Regions from separate parts of the Nonomuraea sp. 10N515B genome, predicted to be linked through region 2. Evidence: riboswitches for the same ligand, from Rfam matches in the RefSeq annotation. Region 2 holds a riboswitch; each other region holds the start of a gene.
The links. Region 2 has a riboswitch for thiamine pyrophosphate ahead of ACTWQA_RS30845 (FAD-dependent oxidoreductase). Riboswitches for the same ligand answer to the same signal wherever they lie in the genome.

Region 1: linked by a shared signal. The riboswitch ahead of thiC (phosphomethylpyrimidine synthase ThiC) and the one ahead of ACTWQA_RS30845 (FAD-dependent oxidoreductase) in region 2 are both predicted to bind thiamine pyrophosphate.
Region 3: linked by a shared signal. The riboswitch ahead of ACTWQA_RS22455 (TenA family protein) and the one ahead of ACTWQA_RS30845 (FAD-dependent oxidoreductase) in region 2 are both predicted to bind thiamine pyrophosphate.

What each region holds. Positions count from the first base shown of each region.
Region 1 covers NZ_JBQQBQ010000033.1:24,914-31,268, forward strand. The annotation lists gene ACTWQA_RS36550 (SDR family oxidoreductase) at 1-142, shown strand, start outside; gene ACTWQA_RS36555 (SCO6745 family protein) at 139-972, shown strand; gene thiC (phosphomethylpyrimidine synthase ThiC) at 959-2,623, opposite strand; TPP riboswitch at 2,616-2,728, opposite strand; gene ACTWQA_RS36565 (class I SAM-dependent methyltransferase) at 2,780-3,385, shown strand; gene ACTWQA_RS36570 (hypothetical protein) at 3,424-3,777, shown strand; gene ACTWQA_RS36575 (universal stress protein) at 3,790-4,626, shown strand; gene ACTWQA_RS36580 (cellulose binding domain-containing protein) at 4,750-5,817, shown strand; gene ACTWQA_RS36585 (AIM24 family protein) at 5,852-6,355, opposite strand, start outside.
Region 2 covers NZ_JBQQBQ010000023.1:119,731-126,085, forward strand. The annotation lists gene metF (methylenetetrahydrofolate reductase [NAD(P)H]) at 1-252, opposite strand, end outside; gene ACTWQA_RS30825 (polyprenyl synthetase family protein) at 405-1,472, shown strand; gene thiE (thiamine phosphate synthase) at 1,624-2,271, opposite strand; gene ACTWQA_RS30835 (Rv2175c family DNA-binding protein) at 2,249-2,623, opposite strand; gene ACTWQA_RS30840 (NAD(P)/FAD-dependent oxidoreductase) at 2,654-3,817, opposite strand; TPP riboswitch at 3,875-3,991, shown strand; gene ACTWQA_RS30845 (FAD-dependent oxidoreductase) at 3,981-5,369, shown strand; gene thiS (sulfur carrier protein ThiS) at 5,366-5,566, shown strand; gene ACTWQA_RS30855 (thiazole synthase) at 5,559-6,314, shown strand.
Region 3 covers NZ_JBQQBQ010000013.1:235,158-241,512, forward strand. The annotation lists gene ACTWQA_RS22435 (hypothetical protein) at 1-526, shown strand, start outside; gene ACTWQA_RS22440 (M20/M25/M40 family metallo-hydrolase) at 599-2,098, opposite strand; gene ACTWQA_RS22445 (DNA polymerase domain-containing protein) at 2,218-3,177, opposite strand; gene ACTWQA_RS22450 (histidine phosphatase family protein) at 3,213-3,821, shown strand; TPP riboswitch at 3,839-3,934, shown strand; gene ACTWQA_RS22455 (TenA family protein) at 3,922-4,596, shown strand; gene ACTWQA_RS22460 (maleylpyruvate isomerase family mycothiol-dependent enzyme) at 4,600-5,232, opposite strand; gene ACTWQA_RS22465 (MarR family winged helix-turn-helix transcriptional regulator) at 5,296-5,721, shown strand; gene ACTWQA_RS22470 (carbon starvation CstA family protein) at 5,705-6,355, opposite strand, start outside.

The DNA of each region.
Region 1 (6,355 bases), on a different contig from region 2:
CGTCGTCGAGGGCCTGGCGGCCGAGCGCTTCCACATTTTCCCGCACCCGGAGGTGGGAGAGTTCGCGCGCCGCAAGGCGGAGGATCCCGACCGATGGCTGGCCGGGATGTCGCGCTTCATCGACTCCCTGACGACGTCATGACGGGCGACACGGCCGCGGCCCGCCGCGCCTGGCGCCGCCTGGAGCCGTTGCACGGCATGATCTACTTCGTTCCCGAGGCCGCCGATCGGTACGCCAGGCTCGGCCTCACCGGCATGTCCGGATATTTCGCCTCGCGTGGCGCTGCCTTCGGCCGGGCCTCCGCCGACCTGGTCATCGCCACCTTCTACAACTTCTGCCCCGACCTCGTACGCCGCTCCCTCCCCGCCGCCTGGGACGTGGTGACGCCGGAGCAGATGCTCGAGGCCCGCCTCGAAGCCGCCGACGAAGCCCTGCGCCGGGCGGGCATCCACGAGCTTCCTCACCTGGCCGAGACCCTCGACCTGGCCCGCCGAGCCGCTACGGCGGCCTGCGACCACCCCCAGGGCCGACCGCTCTTCGCCGCCCACGCCGCGCTCCCCTGGCCGGTCGACCCGCTCCAGCAGCTCTGGCACGCTCAGACCCTGCTCCGCGAGTTCCGCGGCGACGGCCATGTGGCCACCCTCCTCGCCGAAGGCCTCACCGGCCTGGAAGCCCTGGTCCTCCATGCCGCCGGCGGCGAGGTCCCCGTCGCTTTCCTCAAGATCAGCCGTGCCTGGCCGGAGGAGGCGTGGACGGCCGCGGAAGCCGGCCTCCACGCCCGCGGGCTCCTGGAAGGGGATGCCCTGAGCGCGGCGGGCCAGGCGCTGCGCCGCCACCTCGAGGACCGAACGGACACCCTGGCCATGGCCGCGTACGGGGCGCTGGGCGAGGACGGCTGCGAGCGCCTGGCCGAACTCGCCCGCCCCTTCGGCCGCCGGGTCGTGGACGCGGGCCTGCTCAGCCTCGGCTGACGACCTGGCCCGGCAGGCTGTCGTCGTCCCGCTCAGCCTGGCCCGGCAGGCTGTCGTCCTGCACGGGCGAGGGGCCGACCCCGGTCGGCGGCGAGACCCTGCCGGGCTGATCGACGTAGACGGTGCCGCCGCGCTGCCGGAACTCCTCCGCCTTCTCCGCGTAGCCCGCCTGGCGGATGTCGTGGCTGATCCGCATGGAGCAGAACTTCGGCCCGCACATCGAGCAGAAGTGCGCGGTCTTGGCCGGTGCGGCAGGCAGGGTCTCGTCGTGGAAGGCGCGGGCGGTGTCGGGGTCGAGCGACAGGTCGAATTGATCCTCCCAGCGGAACTCGAACCGCGCGTCCGACAGCGCGTCGTCCCACTCCTGCGCCCGCGGATGCCCCTTGGCCAGGTCCGCCGCATGGGCGGCGATCTTGTAGGTGATCACGCCGGTCTTGACGTCGTCCTTGTCCGGCAGGCCGAGGTGCTCCTTGGGGGTGACGTAGCAGAGCATGGCGGTGCCGTACCAGCCGATCATGGCGGCGCCGATGCCCGAGGTGATGTGGTCGTAGCCCGGGGCGATGTCGGTGACCAGCGGCCCGAGCGTGTAGAAGGGGGCGTCGTCGCAGAGCTCGCGCTGCAGGTCGACGTTCTCCTTGATCTTGTGCATGGGCACGTGTCCCGGGCCCTCGATCATGACCTGGACGTCGTGCTCACGTGCGATCCTGGTCAGCTCGCCGAGCGTGCGCAGCTCGGCGAACTGGGCCTCGTCGTTGGCGTCCGCGATCGAGCCGGGCCGCAGCCCGTCCCCGAGTGAGAACGACACGTCGTAACGAGCGAGGATCTCGCACATGTCGGCGAAGTGCTCGTACAGGAAGCTCTCGCGGTGGTGCGCCAGGCACCAGGCCGCCATGATCGAGCCGCCGCGCGAGACGATGCCGGTCTTGCGGCCGGCGGTGAGCGGCACGTACGCCAGCCGCACTCCCGCGTGCACAGTCACGTAGTCCACGCCCTGCTCGCACTGCTCGACGAGCGTGTCCCGGTAGACCTCCCACGACAGGTCCTCAGGACGGCCCTTGACCTTCTCCAGCGCCTGGTAGATGGGCACGGTGCCGACCGGGACCGGCGAGTTGCGGATGATCCACTCGCGGGTCTCGTGGATGTCCGGGCCGGTGGACAAGTCCATGATCGTGTCCGCGCCCCACCGCGTGGCCCAGGTCATCTTCTCGACCTCCTCCTCGATGGAGGACGTCACGGCCGAGTTGCCGATGTTGGCGTTGATCTTCACCAGGAAGTGGCGGCCGATGATCATCGGTTCGGACTCGGAGTGGTTGACGTTGGCGGGGATGATGGCCCGGCCGGCCGCGACCTCCTGGCGGACGAACTCGGCGTCGAGGCCCTCACGGACGGCCACGAACTCCATCTCCCTGGTGATCAGCCCCTTCCTGGCGCAGCCGACCTGGGTGACGGGCTGGCCGGCGGCGCGGCGGTCGCGTACCCAGTGCTCGCGCAGGCGCGGCAGCCCGCGCCTGACGTCGGTCTCGATGGCGGGGTCGGTGTGCGGGCCTGACGTGTCGTACAACGTCACCGTCGATCCGTTCGACAGGCGCACCTGACGCATCGGCACACGGAGGTCACCGGTGTAAACCTTGGTAAAACGCGCGTCATGCATTGCGCAAACTCCCTTCGCCGGCATTACCCGGAGCAGGTTCTGGCGGTCGGCGGCTGTCAGCCGTCCTCTCAGCCCGGTCCGTACCGGGCTCCCGCGTTGGACGGCGGTGATCGTACCCACCCCCGATGCCGCGCCAAACCTGGCATGATCCGGGTGATGGACGATCCCACCCCCCGCACGACCGCGACCTACGACCGCATCGCCCCGGTTTTCGCCGAGCGCAGCCGGACCCGCAGCGGCGGCTTCCTGGCCTTCCGTCAGCGGTTCGCCGAGGCGGTGCGGGGGCCGGTGGCCGATTTGGGGTGTGGTCCTGGGCACGACGCGGCCTGGTTCCTGGAGCAGGGGCTGCCGGTGGTGGGGGTCGACCGCTCCACCGAGATGGCCAGGCTGGCCGCCGCCCAGAGGGTGCCCGCGGTTCTGGGCGACCTGCGCAGGCCACCGCTCGCCCCCGGCTCACTGGCAGGTCTGTGGTGCTGCGCGGCGCTGCTCCACGTGCCCGCCGACGAGACCGAGCCGACGTTGCGCGCCTGGTCGGCGGCGCTGCGGCCGGGCGGCGTGCTCGGAATGAGCACCTCGGCCGGCGACCGGCAGGAATGGGAGCCGATCCCCTACGACACCGAGGTCTCCCGGTGGTTCGTGCACCGCGACCCCGACACGCTGCTGGCGATGCTGGAATCGACCGGGTTCGAGGTCCTGGAACACGGTCTGAGCACCACCCACCGCACCTGGCTCAGCGTGCTGGCGCGCCGGCGCGAGGTTTGACGAGCGCCCTGGGCGGTACGTCCCCATCAGGGGAAACCATGATGAAGATAGCCGCTGTCGCAGGACTCGTGGTGGTGGCCGCGTTGGGAGGGACCACCGCCGCTGGGGACGGCATGGACAAGCACGAAGTCAGCCAGGAGCAGTACGAGACCTTGATGGCCCAATGCCGCTACGCCAACACGGCGCGGGCGCGGACCCAGTGCCGCGCGGACGTCAAGGCCATGTACCAGATCGGGGAGGCCGACCCCACGCTCGACTGCCGCACGTACTCCGGCGTGTCCGTCTGCGGCACGCTGAAGCTCAGCAGAGCCGAGCGCCAGTGCACCAAGGACTCCACGGACAAAGGGCTGCCGTTCCGCCGGGCAGAGGTGGAGTGCTTCGCGTTTACCTGAAAGGCGGTCGTCGTGATCATCGTTGGGGTGGACGGCTCACGCACCGGGCTGGAAGCCGCCGCGTGGGCCACCGCCGAGGCCGCCCTTCGGCGCACGCCGCTCGTCGTGGCCCACGCCGTGGCCAAGTGGGTGTACGAGGACACGCCCAGCAGCCACTACGCCGAGGTCAGGCGATGGATGCGCGAGGGCGCCACCACGGTGCTCGCGGCGGCCGAGGACCGGGTCCGTCGCGAGCACCCGGAGGTCGAGGTGACCACCGAGCTGCTGCCCGGCGATCCCCGCACCGCGTTGATCCACGCTTCCGAAGGCGCCGAGCTGCTGGTCGTGGGCAGCCGCGGCATCGGTGGCATCCGCGGGCTGCTGGTCGGGTCCGTCGCGCACGGCGTGGCCGCGCACGCCCGTACGAACGTGGTCCTCATCCGTGAGCTGCCCCGGCCGCCGCGCAGGGAAATCGTGGCCGGGGTGGACGGCTCGCCCGGCGGGCTGTGCGCACTCGACTTCGCCCTCACCGAGGCCGAGTTGCACGGTGCGCGGGTGCGTGCCGTACAGGCGTGGGCCTGGCCACACCCGAGCGGCTTCGAACCGGCCGACCCCAACGGCGAGCAGAACGCCCTCCGGGCGCTGCAGAAGCTGACCGCCGACGGCCGGTCGCGGCATCCAGGGGTGGAGGTGGTGGCCGAGGTCGTCCACGGGCACCCCATCGAGGTGCTCAAGGAAGCGGCGGCGCGGGCCGACCTGCTGGTGGTGGGGACGCGCGGGCACGGTCAGCTGACTGGGATGATCATGGGTTCGATCAGCCACGCCCTGCTCCACCACGCGCCGTGCCCGCTCGCCATCGTCCGCCCCTGACTTGAAAGTTACATCCCGGATCACGCATCGCCGCAGGTCGCGTCCCTCCGCCCAGGCAGCCGCCTTCCCGTCTCCGAGCCGCGCTCTTACGATCAGCGCCAGGCGACGACGGGAGCGCGGACGATGCGGAAGACCTGGGTGTTACTGGCGGCGTTGCTCGCGACGGCCGGCGCGGTGCTGTTCTTGACGACCACCCCGGCCAGCGCCGCCGCCATCCGGGTCATGCCCCTGGGCGACTCGATCACCGGCTCCCCCGGCTGCTGGCGGGCCCTGCTCTGGAACAAGCTCCAGAGCACCGGCTACACGGACGTCGACTTCGTCGGCACCCTCCCGGCGCAGGGCTGCTCGGTCCCGTACGACGGCGACAACGAGGGACACGGCGGCTACCTGGCCACGAACGTCGCCAACCAGAACCAGCTGCCCGGCTGGCTCGCCGCGACCCGGCCCGACATCGTCATGATGCACTTCGGCACCAACGACGTGTGGAGCAACATCCCGCCCGCGACGATCCTCAGCGCGTACACCACGCTGGTGAACCAGATGCGGGCGAGCAACCCCGCCATGAAGATCCTCGTCGCCAAGATCATCCCAATGAACCCGTCCACGTGCGCCGAATGCGCCCAGCGCGCCGTGAACCTGAACAACGCCATCCCCGGCTGGGCCGCCACCACCTCCACCCAGCAGTCGCCGATCACGGTGGTGGACCAGTGGACGGGGTTCAGCACCAGCACGGACACCTACGACGGGGTGCACCCGAACGCGGCGGGCGACCAGAAGATCTCCGACAAGTGGTACCCGTCCCTGGTGAACGCCCTGTCCGGCGTAACCCCGTCACCCACCGTAACCCCCACCGTGACCCCAACCGTGACCCCGACCGTGACCCCCACCGGCACTGGCGGATGCACGGCCACGTACAAGAACGTCGGCCAGTGGCAGGGCGGCTTCCAGGGCGAGGTCACCGTCAAGAACACCGGCACCGGACCGATGAACGGATGGACGGTCCGGTGGGCGTTCGCCAACGGGCAGCAGATCAGCCAGATCTGGAACGGCACGCTGAGCGCCAGCGGCGCGGACGTGACGGTGCGTAACGTGAGCTGGAACGGCTCGCTGGCACCCGGCGCCACGGCCACGTTCGGCTTCCTCGCCTCCTGGAACGGCGCCAACACCGACCCCGCGCCGACCTGCGCCTAGCAGCTCGTCATGACGTCGTCACGATGGGGCACCTTCACTGGCCTGTCACTATGGGGGCACCTTCACTGGCCTGCACCAGCACGAAGCCCTGCCCCCTGAACGCCAGTTGCATGGCCTCCCCGCTCCCCCGCCCGATCAACGCCCCCACCTTCATCGTCCGGTTGACTCCGACCTGAAGCCCCGTGCTCCAGCAGACCGCCGACTGCCCATCCGCGAAGGTCGGCATGCGGGCGACGTCGAGCAGCACCGGCGTGCCGTGCGTGGTCACTGCCACCCACCCCGTCCCCGTGACCGTCGTGTTGAACAGTCCACCCGCAGCCACCCCAGCCCCCTGGACCCGCTGGATGTCCCAGGTGAGCTGCGGCTGAAACGCCAGCAGATTCCGCCCGTTGACGGTCAGCCCTTCGTTCTCCAGGTAGAACAGGTGAATGTCGTCGGCATTGTCGGCCAGGTAGAGCAGTCCCTCACCACGGACCCGCATGAGCGAGGCGCCCTCACCGGTGACGGCCTTCTTGAACAGCTTGCCGAGCCCTCCGGC
Region 2 (6,355 bases):
GCGCAGCTCGCGGATCGAGTGGTTGACCGCGGTGAAGTGCGCCACGGGCGTGAGCGTGGTGCCGTGGGCGATCCGCTCCACGATGTCGACCGTGCGGTCGCGGGTGGAGCCGCCGGCGCCGTAGGTCACCGACACGAACGTCGGCCGCAGCGACTCCAGCTCCCTGATCGCCCGCCACAATTGCCGCTCGCCCTCGTCGGTCTTCGGCGGGAAGAACTCGAAGGAGAACGTGCGGCCACCGGAAGCGAGCATGTCGCGGACGGTGGGGACACGATCGGGCCGGATAGAGGGTCGACCAAGCGCCATGGCCCAAGGTTACAGGTAGCCGCCCGGAAGCACCGATCGCCGAGCGCTGAACCTGATCCGGGATCGGCGCGCGTACGCCCGGCCATTAGTCTCAAGGCATGACCACTGACGCCGCGCGCATGCCCATCCTGCGCACGCACGTGGAACGCGCCCTGGGCGAGTTCGTCGAACGGCAGCTGCCCGCTCCCGGCGACCCCGATCTGGAGCCGCTGCGCACGGCCGCCGACGAGCTGCTGGCCGGGGGCAAGCGGCTGCGTCCCGCGTTCTGCTACTGGGGCTGGCGCGGCGCGGGCGGCACGGACGTGCCCGAGATCTTCACTGCGGCGGCCTCGCTGGAGTTGCTGCAGGCCAGCGCGCTGGTGCACGACGACGTGATGGACAAGAGCGACCTGCGCAGGGGCATGCCGGCCGCGCATCGCCGGTTCCAGGCGCTGCACGAGAAGGCCGGCTGGCACGGCTCGGCGGAGCAGTTCGGCGAGGGCGCGGCGATCCTGCTGGGCAACCTGCTGCTGCTCTGGTCGGGCGAGATGTGGCGCACCAGCGGCCTGCCGCGCGCGTCGCTGGAGGCGGCCCAGCCCGTGCACGACCACATGCGTACCGAGCTGATGTGCGGGCAATATCTGGACCTGCTGGAGCAGGCGCACGGGGAGAACACGTTCGACTCGGCCCTGCGTGTGGCGCTGTTCAAGAGCGGCAAGTATTCGGTGGAGCAGCCGCTCAGGCTCGGCCTGGTGCTCGCCACGCAGAAGCTCGAGCCGTGGATGGACGACCTGTGCACCGGGTACGGCACGCGGGTGGGGATCGCGTTCCAGCTGCGCGACGACATCCTGGGGGTGTTCGGCGACCCGGCGCAGACCGGCAAGCCGGCGGGGGACGACTTGCGTGAGGGCAAGCGGACGATGCTCGTGGCCCGCACGCTGGCGGCCGCCTCCCCCGGCGACGCGGCCACGGTCCGGCGCCTGCTCGGGGATCCGGGGCTGGATGCGGGCGGGGTGGCCACGCTGCGGCGGATCATCGAGGACACCGGGGCGCTGCAGGAGTGCGAGGACCTGATCGGCGACTACCTGGGCCAGGCTCTGACCGCGCTCGACCAGGCCCCGATCACCGCCGAGGCCCGCGCGGCGCTGACGGGGCTCGCCATCGCCGCCACCTCCCGCAAAACCTGACCGTCCGCAACCGCACACCGCTCCGCAACCGCAACCGCAACCGCACACCGCGCAGTCGCCGACAGCGGCGTTCCCCCACCGTGCCGAGCCGCCGCGCGGCGGCTCGGTGTGCAGCCGTCAGGCAGCGCCCGCCGCCGACAGGCGCTAGCCGTCAGGAGGCGGCTGCCGCCGACAGGCGCTTGGCGAATTCCGCCGCCGCCGCGCCCGGATCGTCCGCGTCGGTGATCGCCCGTACCACCACCACCCGGCGAACCCCGAACGACATGACCTCGTCCAGGTTGGCGAGGTCGATGCCGCCGATTCCGAACCACGGCCGCGCCGTCCCCAGCGACGCCGCGTGCCGCAGCAGCGGCGGCCCCGGAGCCGGGCGGCCGGGCTTGGTCGGCGTCGGCCAGATGGGGCCGCAGCAGAAGTAGTCGACGCCCTCCTCCACCGCCGCGGCGGAAGCCTCGGCGGCGGAGTGGGTGGACCGTCCGATGACGATGTCGTCGCCGAGTATCTCTCGCGCGACCGTCACGGGAAGATCGTCCTGCCCCAGGTGGAGCACGTCGGACCGGGCGGCGTAGGCGATGTCCGCCCGGTCGTTGACGGCCAGCAGTTTGCCGTGCCGGTCGCAGGCGTCGCGGAAGACTTCGAGGAGGGCGAGTTCGTCGCGTGCCTCCAGGCCCTTCTCCCGCAGCTGGATGATGTCCACGCCGCCGGCCAGCACCGAGTCGAGGAACTCTGCGAGGTCGCCGCGGTCGCGGCGGCCGTCGGTGCAGAGATAGAGGCGGGCCTCAGAAAGCGAGGGCTTGGGCACGCCGCTTGACCTCGGTGTGACGGCCGGCCTTGATCGCCTCGATGGGCGACCCCGGCAGCGACTCGTCTGGGGTGAAGAGCCAGCGCAGCGACTCGACATCGTCGTAGCCGGCGTCCTGCAACACGGTCAGTGTGCCGGGCAGCCCCTTCATCACGTCCTTGCCGTCGAGGAACACCGCGGGCACCTGCGGCCCGCCGCTCCCTCGGCGCACGCCTAGGAGCTTGTGGTCCTTGAGGAGTTGCTTGGCCCGCCCGATGGGAAGCTCAAGGCGCTGGGCCACTTCAGGGAGTGTCAGCCACTCGTTCACGAGCTGGTCGGTCTCCCGGTCGATCTGTGCAACAGAAAGCGTCACGAAACCACAACTACCACATGCCGTGCTTGCTCAAACAACACAATCTCGTAGAGGCACTTCTGGATCTACCAGGCGTTCCGCGTCGAGACGGTGTCCCGCGCCGATGATTCTGCGTCCCTGGACGAGATCTCGCGGCCGATCCACGGCGAGCACCGCGGCCAGAGCGCCGTCGCCGTCGAGCCAGACGGCCGACCATTTGCCCTCCGGGTCGCCGCGGTAGATGAGCCGCTCCCCCGCCGGGTGGTGCCCGGCGTACTGGACCATGTGCCCGAACTGCTCCGACCAGAAGTACGGCACCGGGTCGTACACCTCGTCCTCGCCCAGCAGCGTCGCGGCGGCGACCTCGGGGGCGTTGAGCGCGGTGTCCCAGTGCTCGATCCTGAGTCTGGTGTGGAAGCGGCGCGACCACCAGGCGGCGCAGTCCCCGACGGCGACCGTGTTCGGCAGGGAGGCCCGCAGGTGCTCGTCGACGACGACGCCGTTGTGCAGGTCGATGTCGGCGTCGGCCAGCCATTCGACGGCGGGCCGCACGCCGATGCCGGTCACGACCACGTGGGCCTCGACGAACTCGCCGTCCACCAGCCGCACGCCGCCCTCGTCCACGGACCGGACCATGGTGTTCAGGCGCAGGTCGATGCCCTCGTACCAGCGCTGGGTGCGGGCCCCGATCTCCGTGCCGACGGCGGTGGCGAGCGGGGTGGCCGCCGCCTCGATCACCGTGACCGCGCAGCCGGCGCGGCGGGCGGCGGTGGCCACCTCGGCGCCGATCCAGCCGGCGCCGATGATCGCGACCCTGGCCCCGGGCACCAGCATGGCCCTGAGCTCGTGGGCGTCGTCGAGAGTGCGCAGCACGTGCTGAGGGCCGTCGCCGGGCAGCATGATCGGCTCGGATCCGGTGGCGATGACCAGGCCGTCGTAGCCGATCTCGCCCTCGGTCGTCTCCACGACGCCCGCGCGCAGCGCCTTGGCGCCCACACCCGGGCGGAAGGCGACGTCGAGTGCGGCCAGGTCGGTGTCGACGAAGCTGGACTCGGCCTCGCCGAGCAGCACGCTCTTGGACAACGGCGGTCGGTCGTAGGGGCGATGGCGCTCCTGCCCGATCAGGGTGATCCTGCCACCGAACCCGCGCCCGCGCAGCGTCTCCACCGTGCGGACGCCTGCCAGGCCCGCTCCTACCACCACGACATGGTCCACGGTCAAGACCCTAACGGGGGCGTGCTTCGGCGTCGCACCGAGGCCGTAGGCTGGGGACGTAAGACGCGCGGGAGTCCGGCCGTTACCGGGCTGAGAGGAAGGCTGCACCGGGCCTTCGACCGCAAGACACCTGATCCGGATCATGCCGGCGAAGGGAGCGCATGTGGACGTGATCGTAGGCGGCGGGATCGTCGGACTGTCCATCGCGTGGCGGCTGGCCCGCTCCGGGCGGCCGGTCACGGTGGTGGATCCGGCCCCGGCCTCGGGGGCCTCCCACGCGGCGGCGGGGATGCTGGCCCCGGTCAGCGAGGTGACCTACACAGAGACGCCGCTGCTGCGACTGGGGATGGCGTCGCTGCGCCGCTGGCCCTCCTTCGCCGCCGAACTGGCCGAGGACGCGGGCTGGGCCGACCGCGCGGCGGCATCCGACGGCGCAACGCCGGTTGCGGATGCGGGAGGCCGGGGTGCCCGCGCAGGCGCTTCCGGCGGGCCCGGGGCCGGGCCGCCGTCCGGCGGGCCCGGGGTCGGGCCGTTCGGCGGGCTGGAGATCGGCGAAGGGCCGCGGCGCGGGCTGGACCTGCGGGCGGACGGGACGCTCGATGTGGCGTTCGGGGCCGACGATCTGGCGGCGCTGGACGAGCTGGCGGCCTACATGGACAAGCTCGGGCTGCCGGTCGAGCGGCTGACCGGTCGCGAATGCCGGCGCCTGGAGCCCATGCTGGCCCCGTCGGTGCGCGGCGGGCTGCTCGCTCCCGAGGACGCCTGGGTGGACCCGCGGCGGGTGACGGCGGCACTCCTCGTGGCTCTGGACCGGCTGCAGGTGCCGCTGGTGCGGGCACGCGCCGCGGGTCTCCTGCGGGACGCGGACGGCAAGGTCGTCGGGGTACGCCTGGAGCCGTCACGAGAGCCGTCCGAGATCAGGGCGGAGCGAGTCGTCCTGGCGGCCGGGGCCTGGAGCGCCGAGCTGGCGGACGTGCCGGTGCGGCCGATCAAGGGGCAGATCATGCGGTTGCGTTCCCCGCAGCCGCTGCTCAGTCGGTGCGTACGCGGCACCGTGCACGGCTCCTACGTCTACCTGGTCCCCCGTGGCGATGGCGAGCTGGTGGTCGGCGCCACCCAGGAAGAGCTGGGGTTCGACACCAGGGTGACCGCGGGCGGGCTCTACGAGCTGCTGCGGGACGCCAGGGAGCTGGTGCCGGGCGTGAGCGAGCTGGAGGTCGCCGACGTGGTGGCCGGGCTACGGCCGGGCACGCCGGACAACCTGCCGATCATCGGCCCGAGCGGGACGCCGGGGCTCACCCTGGCCACCGGGCATTACCGGGGCGGCGTGCTGCTCGCGCCGCTCACGGCTGCCCTCGTGCTGGCCGACTCGGGCGGCTCAGGAGGCTCGGGCGACTCGGGAGACGTGGGCGGCTTGGGCGACTCGGGCAGCTCACGCCGCTCGGGCGGCTCGGGAGACGTGGGCGGCTTGGGCGGCTTGGGCGGCTTGGGCGGCGAAGAGGGTGAGCTGGCGGCGTTGTGCTCGCCGGGGAGGTTTCGGGAAATCTCATGATTGTGATGATCAACGGGGCCACGCACGAGGTCGCCGACGGCATGACCGTGGCGCAGGCCGTACGAACGTTGACCACGGCCACCACCGGGGTGGCCGTGGCCGTGAACGACGAGGTGGTCACGCGGAGCGCTTGGGAGACGACGGCGCTCAGCGACCGGGACCGCATGGAGGTTCTGACGGCGGTGCAAGGTGGATGATTTGATCATCGCCGGGGAGAAGTTCTCCTCCCGGCTCATCATGGGGACCGGCGGCGCGCCCTCCCTCGAGGTGCTGGACCAGGCGCTGGCCGCGTCCGGCACCGAGCTGACCACGGTCGCCATGCGGCGCCTCGACCCGGCCGCCCGCGGCTCTGTGCTGGACGTGCTGCGCAAACGGGACATCAAGGTGCTCCCGAACACGGCCGGCTGCTTCACGGCGGGCGAGGCCGTGCTGACGGCGCGGCTGGCCAGAGAGGCGCTCGGCACGAACTGGGTCAAGCTCGAGGTCATCGCCGACGAGCGGACGCTGCTGCCCGACCCGATCGAGACGTTCGACGCCGCCGAGCGGCTGGTGGCGGACGGATTCGTGGTCCTGCCGTACATCGGTGACGACCCGGCGCTGGCGCGGCGGCTGGAGCAGGCCGGCTGCGCGGCCGTGATGCCCCTGGGGGCGCCGATCGGCTCGGGACTGGGCATCCGCAACCCGCACAACATCGAGCTGATCGTGGAGGCCGCCTCGGTGCCGGTGATCCTCGACGCCGGCATCGGCACCGCCAGCGACTCCGCGCTGGCGATGGAGCTGGGCTGCGACGCCGTCCTGCTCGCCACGGCGGTCACCCGGGCGCAGCGGCCCGATCTCATGGCCGCGGCCATGAAGTCGGCGGTGGTGGCGGGGCGGCTGGCGCGGCAGGCGGGCCGCATCCCGCGCCGCCGCTACGCCGAGGCATCCTCCCCCATGGCCCCCTGACACGCCCAACGCCCAAGCCAGGCGACACCGCCCACACCGGG
Region 3 (6,355 bases), on a different contig from region 2:
CGGCGTGCCCGCGGGCGCGAGCGTCGTGTCGTACGCGAAGGAGCAGACGTTCACGTTGTGGCTGATGTTGTTCGCCATGGCGGTCGAGACCGTGGTCATCGACCTGCTGCTGGTCGCGACCGGCGTGCCGGAATGGATCAGGTTCACGGTGCTGATCGCCGACGTGTACGGGCTGCTGTTCGGGGTCATGCTGGCCGCGGGATGCGTCACCCGGCCGCACGTCGTCACGGCCGACGAACTGCGTATCCGCTACGCCGCGTACTTCGACGTGCGCGTGCCCCGCGACCTCATAGCCTCGGTGCGCTCGAGCCGCAACGACAACGAGGGCAGCATGGTCTCGGTCAAGAACGGGCACCTGAGGGTGGCGGTCGGGTCCCGGACCAACGTGACGATCGAGCTGACGGAGCCGGTCGCGTTCGTCCGTCCGCTCGGCCGCCGTGCGAAGGCCACCACGATCAGCTTCTTCGCCGACCAGCCGGAGCCGGTGGTGGCCGCCCTGCGATCCGATCGCCCCGTGCGTTCGTAGCCCGGCGGGGCCGGGCAGGCGGTGGATGGCCTGCCCGGCGAGGTGTGACGTGCCCTCAGCGGGCGGATGTGGTCAGCTCGCTGATTCCGCCGACAAAGCGGCGGCCGCGGCGGCCGTCCTCGGTGGGATGGAGCGGAGGTTGAACGCGTATCGGGCGACGGAGTCGGCGATGGCGTCGGAGTCCACGTCCAGCGCGGTCGCGTTCACGTTGGCGATCGTGTCGCACGCCTGGTGGTAGCACGCGTCGTACGCGACGCCGGCCGTGCCGCCGAACAACGCCGCCTCCTCAGCCGTCTTGAGGCCTTCGGCGCCGGTGAAGATGCCGCCGGCCGGGATGCCGATCTGGATGAACGGCCCGTAGTCGGAGCGGCCGTCGAAGTCGGTGCCGACGGTGGGCAGGTTGCGGGAGCCGTAGAACGCCGCGAGCTGCTTCTCGATCTCGGCCGATCCGGGCGGGCCGGCTGGGGAACCCACGTTGTCGGAGTTGTCCCCGTCATACAACTTGTAGGCGTAGTTCGGGGAGGCCACCATGTCGAAGTTGAGGTAGAGCTTGATGCGGTCCCGCTCCGCCTGGGACAGCGACCCGACGTACTGGTCGGAGCCCAGCAGCCCGATCTCCTCGGCGGCCCAGAAGGCGAAGCGGACCTTGTTCTTGATCGGGTAGCGCCCCATCTCCTCGGCGACCTCCAGGATCGCCGCGGTGCCCGAGCCGTTGTCGTTGATGCCGGGTCCCTCGGGCACGCTGTCGAGGTGGGCGCCGACCATGACGACGTTGCGCGGGTCGCCGAAGCGGCTCTCGGCGATCACGTTCTCGTCGGTGCCGAGCACGAGGTTGGCGTCGACCTTGAGCCGTACGGTCGCGCCGGCCGTGCTGGCGAGCTCGTTGCCCACGGCGAAGTCGGCGAACACCATAGGAATCCCGGCCCGCCACTCGCCGATGTCCAGCGCGAACGCGTCGGTACGCCCCGGCTGGCCCTCGTTGAACACGATGATGCCGGTCGCGCCGGCCGCGGCCGCGTTCTGGACCTTGTTGACGAACGCGCACGTGCCACGCTGGATGAGCGCGATGCGACCCGCCACGAACCCGGCGAAGTCGGCCGCCTCACAGCCGCTGGTCGAGCTCGGCGTGGGGGTGGGCGGCAGCGTCAGGTCCACACCCTGGACCTGCGCGGTCACGTCACCGGACGGGGAGGGCTGGAAGGAGAAGAAGTCCTCGTTGGGGACGTAGGTCTTGGCGCTGGGCGCGGTCAGGTTCAGCGTGGGCGGCGTGTTCTCGCTCCAGCTCTCGACGAAGTTGATCGGGTTCAGCGTGACCTTGTATCCGGCCTTGCGTAGCTTGTCCGCCACGTAGTCGCGGGAGGCGTCATAGCCGCTGGTGCCGGCCGCGCGGTTGCCGCCGTTGGCGGTGGCGATGTTTTGCAGGGCCTGGAGATGCTTGTGCACGTTCGTGCCCTTGACCTGCTTGACGAGCAGAGTGGCGAACGCGTCGTCCAGCCCGCCGGCGTTGGCGGGCGCCGCCAGGGCGAGCGGCAAAGCGAGCGCGGTGATGAGTGCGATGACGATTCTGCGCATGCGGGGTACTCCCTGTGGACAGAAAGGCGAGTAATGTCCCCCGAGCTTCGCCCGAACGCGAGATTATCCCGGCTTCGCACCGCCGGGAATGCCTACCAATAAACCAAAATCAGGGACTTTTACTCCGCATCCCGGCGGGCGCGACGGAGCTCGGCGCGGCGCTTGCCCTCGTGCATTGCCTGCACCCGGGCGATCGGGATCGTGTGCCCCTCCTCGATCAGATCGGCGGGCAGCCGCTGCGGCGCGGGCATGGCCTCCGCCCACGGGTCGGCGTCCTTGAGCAGCCCGGCCGCGGTGTGCACGGTGAAGTCGCCCGGCGCCACCCGGTCGAGGTCCGACCAGGGCACCGGGAAGGACACCGGCACGCCGGGACGCACCCGCGGGCTGTAGGCGGCCACGACGGTGGCGCCGCCCGCCCGGGTGGAGTCGATGAACACCTTGCCCGCGCGATCCTCGCGGATGAACGCCGTCGTGGCCAGTGCCGGATCCACCCGCTCGGCACGGGCCCCCAGCGCGCGGGTGGCCGCGGCCAGGTCGTCCACGGCGGTCCCCGGCACCACGGGCACGAACACGTGCACGCCCTTGGCCCCGCTGGTCTTCACCGCGCCCGCCAGCCCGCAGTCCTCCAGCGCCTGGCGGACCAGGAACGCGGCCCGCACGGCCAGCTGGAAGGACTCGCTGCCCTCGGGCGGGTCGAGGTCGAGCACCATGTGCGTGGGCTGGTCGCCGGCGAACAGCGACGGGTGATACTCGACCGCCCGCTGGTTGGCGAACCACACCAGCGTCCGGCGGTCGTCGCACACGGCATAGGTCACCTGCCGGCGCGACGCCTCGGCCCAGACGGAGAACCGCTTCACCCATGCGGGGGCGTATTTGGGCAGGTTCTTCTGCATGAAGGGCTCCTGCCCCGGGCGTACCCGGATGACGGAGAGCGCGCGGTCGCGCAGGACCGGGATGATCCGGTCGGCGACCGCGTCGAGGTAGTCGACCAGGTCACGCTTGGTCGCGCCCGCCCCGTCGAACAGCGGCTGGTCGAGGTTGCTCAGGGCCACCCCGTCACGCGTCTCATCGCTGCTCACCCGCCTCACCATATCGGGGAAGAATGGGCCAGACCATGACCCGTTACCTGTATCTCGCGCGCCATGGCGAAGCCACACCGAACGGCCACGCCCTGACCGACGATGGCCGCCGCCAGGCCGCGCTGCTCGGCGCGCGCCTGCGGGAGGTCCCCTTCGCCGCCATCCACCACGGCCCGCTCCCCCGGACGACACAGACCGCCCGGCTGATCGGCGAGCACCTTCCCGGCATCCCCCTGCGCGCCTGCGAGGTCGCCGGCGACTACATCCCGTACGTGCCGCGCGAGGAGGAGCTCGCCCCGGAGTACGCCGACCGCCTCCTCGGCTTCCTGGCCCAGTTCCCCGCGGACGAACGCGAGCGCGGCCCGGCCCTCGCCGCCGAGGCCGTGCGTGTGTTCACGGGCCCGGTGACGGAGGGAACCAGGCACGAGCTGGTGGTCACGCACAACTTCCTCATCGGCTGGCTCGTCCGCGCCGCGCTCGACGCACCGGAATGGCGCTGGCTCGGCATCAACCAGTGCAATGCCGCCCTGACCGTCATCAGGTACGCACCCGACCGCCCGTCCTCGGTGCTCGTCTTCAACGACATGCGACACCTGCCCGCCGAGCTCCGCTGGACCGGCTTCCCGCCCGAGCTGCGCGAGTGAGCCCTTGTTACAGTGGGCCCGTTGACGCGGGGTGCCCGGACGTCCGGGCTGAGATCACACCCGTCGAACCTGATCTAGTTCGCACTAGCGGAGGGACGTCATGTTCTGCGATGACATGTGGCTGCGCACGGCCGAGCTGACGAAGGCCATCCACGACCACCCCTTCAACGTCGCACTCGGCGACGGCACGCTCGACCGCGACCGGTTCGCGTTCTACATCGTGCAGGACGGCCGCTATCTGGAGGCGTTCTCCAAGGCGCTGGCCACGGCGTCGGCGCGGGCCACCGACCCGGCGGACGCGGCGTTCTTCGCCCAGAGCGCGCACACCGCGCTGGCGGCCGAGCGCCTGCTGCACGCCGGCTACGTCCAGGAGCTGGACGCCGACGCGGCCGGCATCGCCACGTCGCCGACCTGCCTGGCGTACGCGTCGTTCCTGCAGGCCACGGCGCTCGCCGCGCCCTATCCTGTGCTGGCCGCGGCGGTGCTGCCGTGCTTCTGGATCTACCAGGACGTCGGCACGGCGCTGCTGGGGCGCACCGGTGACGTGCCGGACCATCCGTACCGGAAGTGGATCGACACCTATTCGGACCCGGGGTTCGCGGCCTCCGTCGAGCAGGCCAAGACCATCGCCGACCGGCTGGCCGCCACCACGGACCCGGCGACCAGACAGGCCATGACCGAGGCCTACTGCACGGCGGCGGCGTACGAGTGGATGTTCTGGGACAGCGCCTGGCGGCGCGAGACCTGGCCGACGGCGGAGTGGCTCGCCCGCTGACCGCTACGGCAAGCGCGCGGTCAGCGCCGCCGCGCCCGCCCCGGTAAGGCTCGGCAGCGCGGCCGTACGCCCGCTCAGCAGCAGGAGCAGCGCCTGGATGGGCCCCTCCACCACCTCGCCGGCCCCGACCGCCCAGTCCACGTCGGTGGCCACGAGCCGGAGCCCGCGCAGCCGCCGCTGCGGGTAGAAGGGGAAGCCGCGCTCCCAGACGTGGGTGGCGCAGGTTCGTGCCGGACCGAGCGGCATGGCGCGCTCGATGCCGAGCGGCACCGTGATGTCCTGGCCGTGGACGAGCACGTCGAACAGCGGGTCGAGCGGCTTGGTCGAAGGTGCCCGGCGGCGCGAGCCGGCCGACTCGCGCACCTGCGCGACGATCTCGCCGATCGGCAGCCTGGCGTGCCGCACCGCCGAGTCGTGGACCATGCGGTCGAAGTTGCCGCGCGCCCTGACGAACTCGACCAGCGCCGACGCGAGCTTTATCCGAGTGGCGAGCGCCAGGTGGGCGGCCACGTCGCGCACCTGCCACCCGGCACACAGCGACGGCCGCTCCCAGTCCTGCTCCGGCAGCGAGTCGAGCAGGTCGGCCAGGCCGCGCCGCTCGATCTCGAGGGCAGCCCAGATCTCTTCCTGGTGCATCGCACACCCCCATTGCTAAGGTTGCCTTAATATAAGGCACCCTTAGCAGTTTGGAGAAGACCCGTGGCCGCCACTCATCCGCCGCACGTCGTGGCCCTGCTGTATGAGGCGTACCTGCGCCTGCAGAACATCGTGCAGGAGGCCGCCCATGCGTACGACGTGAACGTCCGGCCCGCCCACTCGGCTGTGTTCTTCCACATGGAGCACGAGGGCATCCGATTGAGCAGGCTCGCCGAGAAGGCCCAGATGACCCCTCAGGCCATGGGGGCGCTGGTGGACGACCTAGAGCGGCTGGGCTACCTGCGCCGGATGCCCGACCCGGCCGACCGCCGCGCCAAACTGATCGTCTTCACCGAGCGGGGCGATGAGGCGCTGAAGATCGGCTACGCCGCCATCGACGAGGTGGAGCGCCGGGTTGCGGCGTTGCTCGGCGAGGACGGCCTCGCCGAGCTGCACGCCACGCTGAGCCGCATCATCCAGGAGTTTTAGCCATCAGCTCGCGTTCCTCGCGGGTGGGGATGAGCCCGGACGGCGCCAGGAGCTTCGACTCCTCGAACGGCGCCTCCGTGGTCGGCAGCGGCTCCCGCGTCCTGATCGCCTTCACCCATACGCGGGCCGCGTCCAGGATCACGATGATGATCATTACGGCGAACAACGCGGCCAGGATGCCGTCCACGGTGGAGTTGATCACGATCTGCTGCATCGCGCCCATGGACTTGGCGGGCGCGAGCACCTGTCCCTGGTCGAGCGCCGCCTGATAGCGGTCCCGCTGGGCGAAGAAGCCGAGCCCGGGGTCGGGCGAGAACACCTTCTGATAGCTGGCCGTCAGCGTCACGGCGACATCCCAGGCCAGCGGCACCGCCGTCACCCAGGCCCATTTGAGCCGCCCGCTCTTGATCAGCAGGGTCGTGGCCACGGTGAGCGCGACCGCCGCGAGCAACTGGTTGGCGATGCCGAAGAGCGGGAACAGCTGGTTGATGCCGCCGAGCGGGTCGTTGACGCCCTGGTAGAGGAAGTAACCCCAGGCCGCCACGACCACCGCGCTGGAGGCCACCAGCCCCGGCCACCAGCTCACCCGCGCCATCGGCTTCCACAGGTTGCCGATCGTGTCCTGCAGCATGAA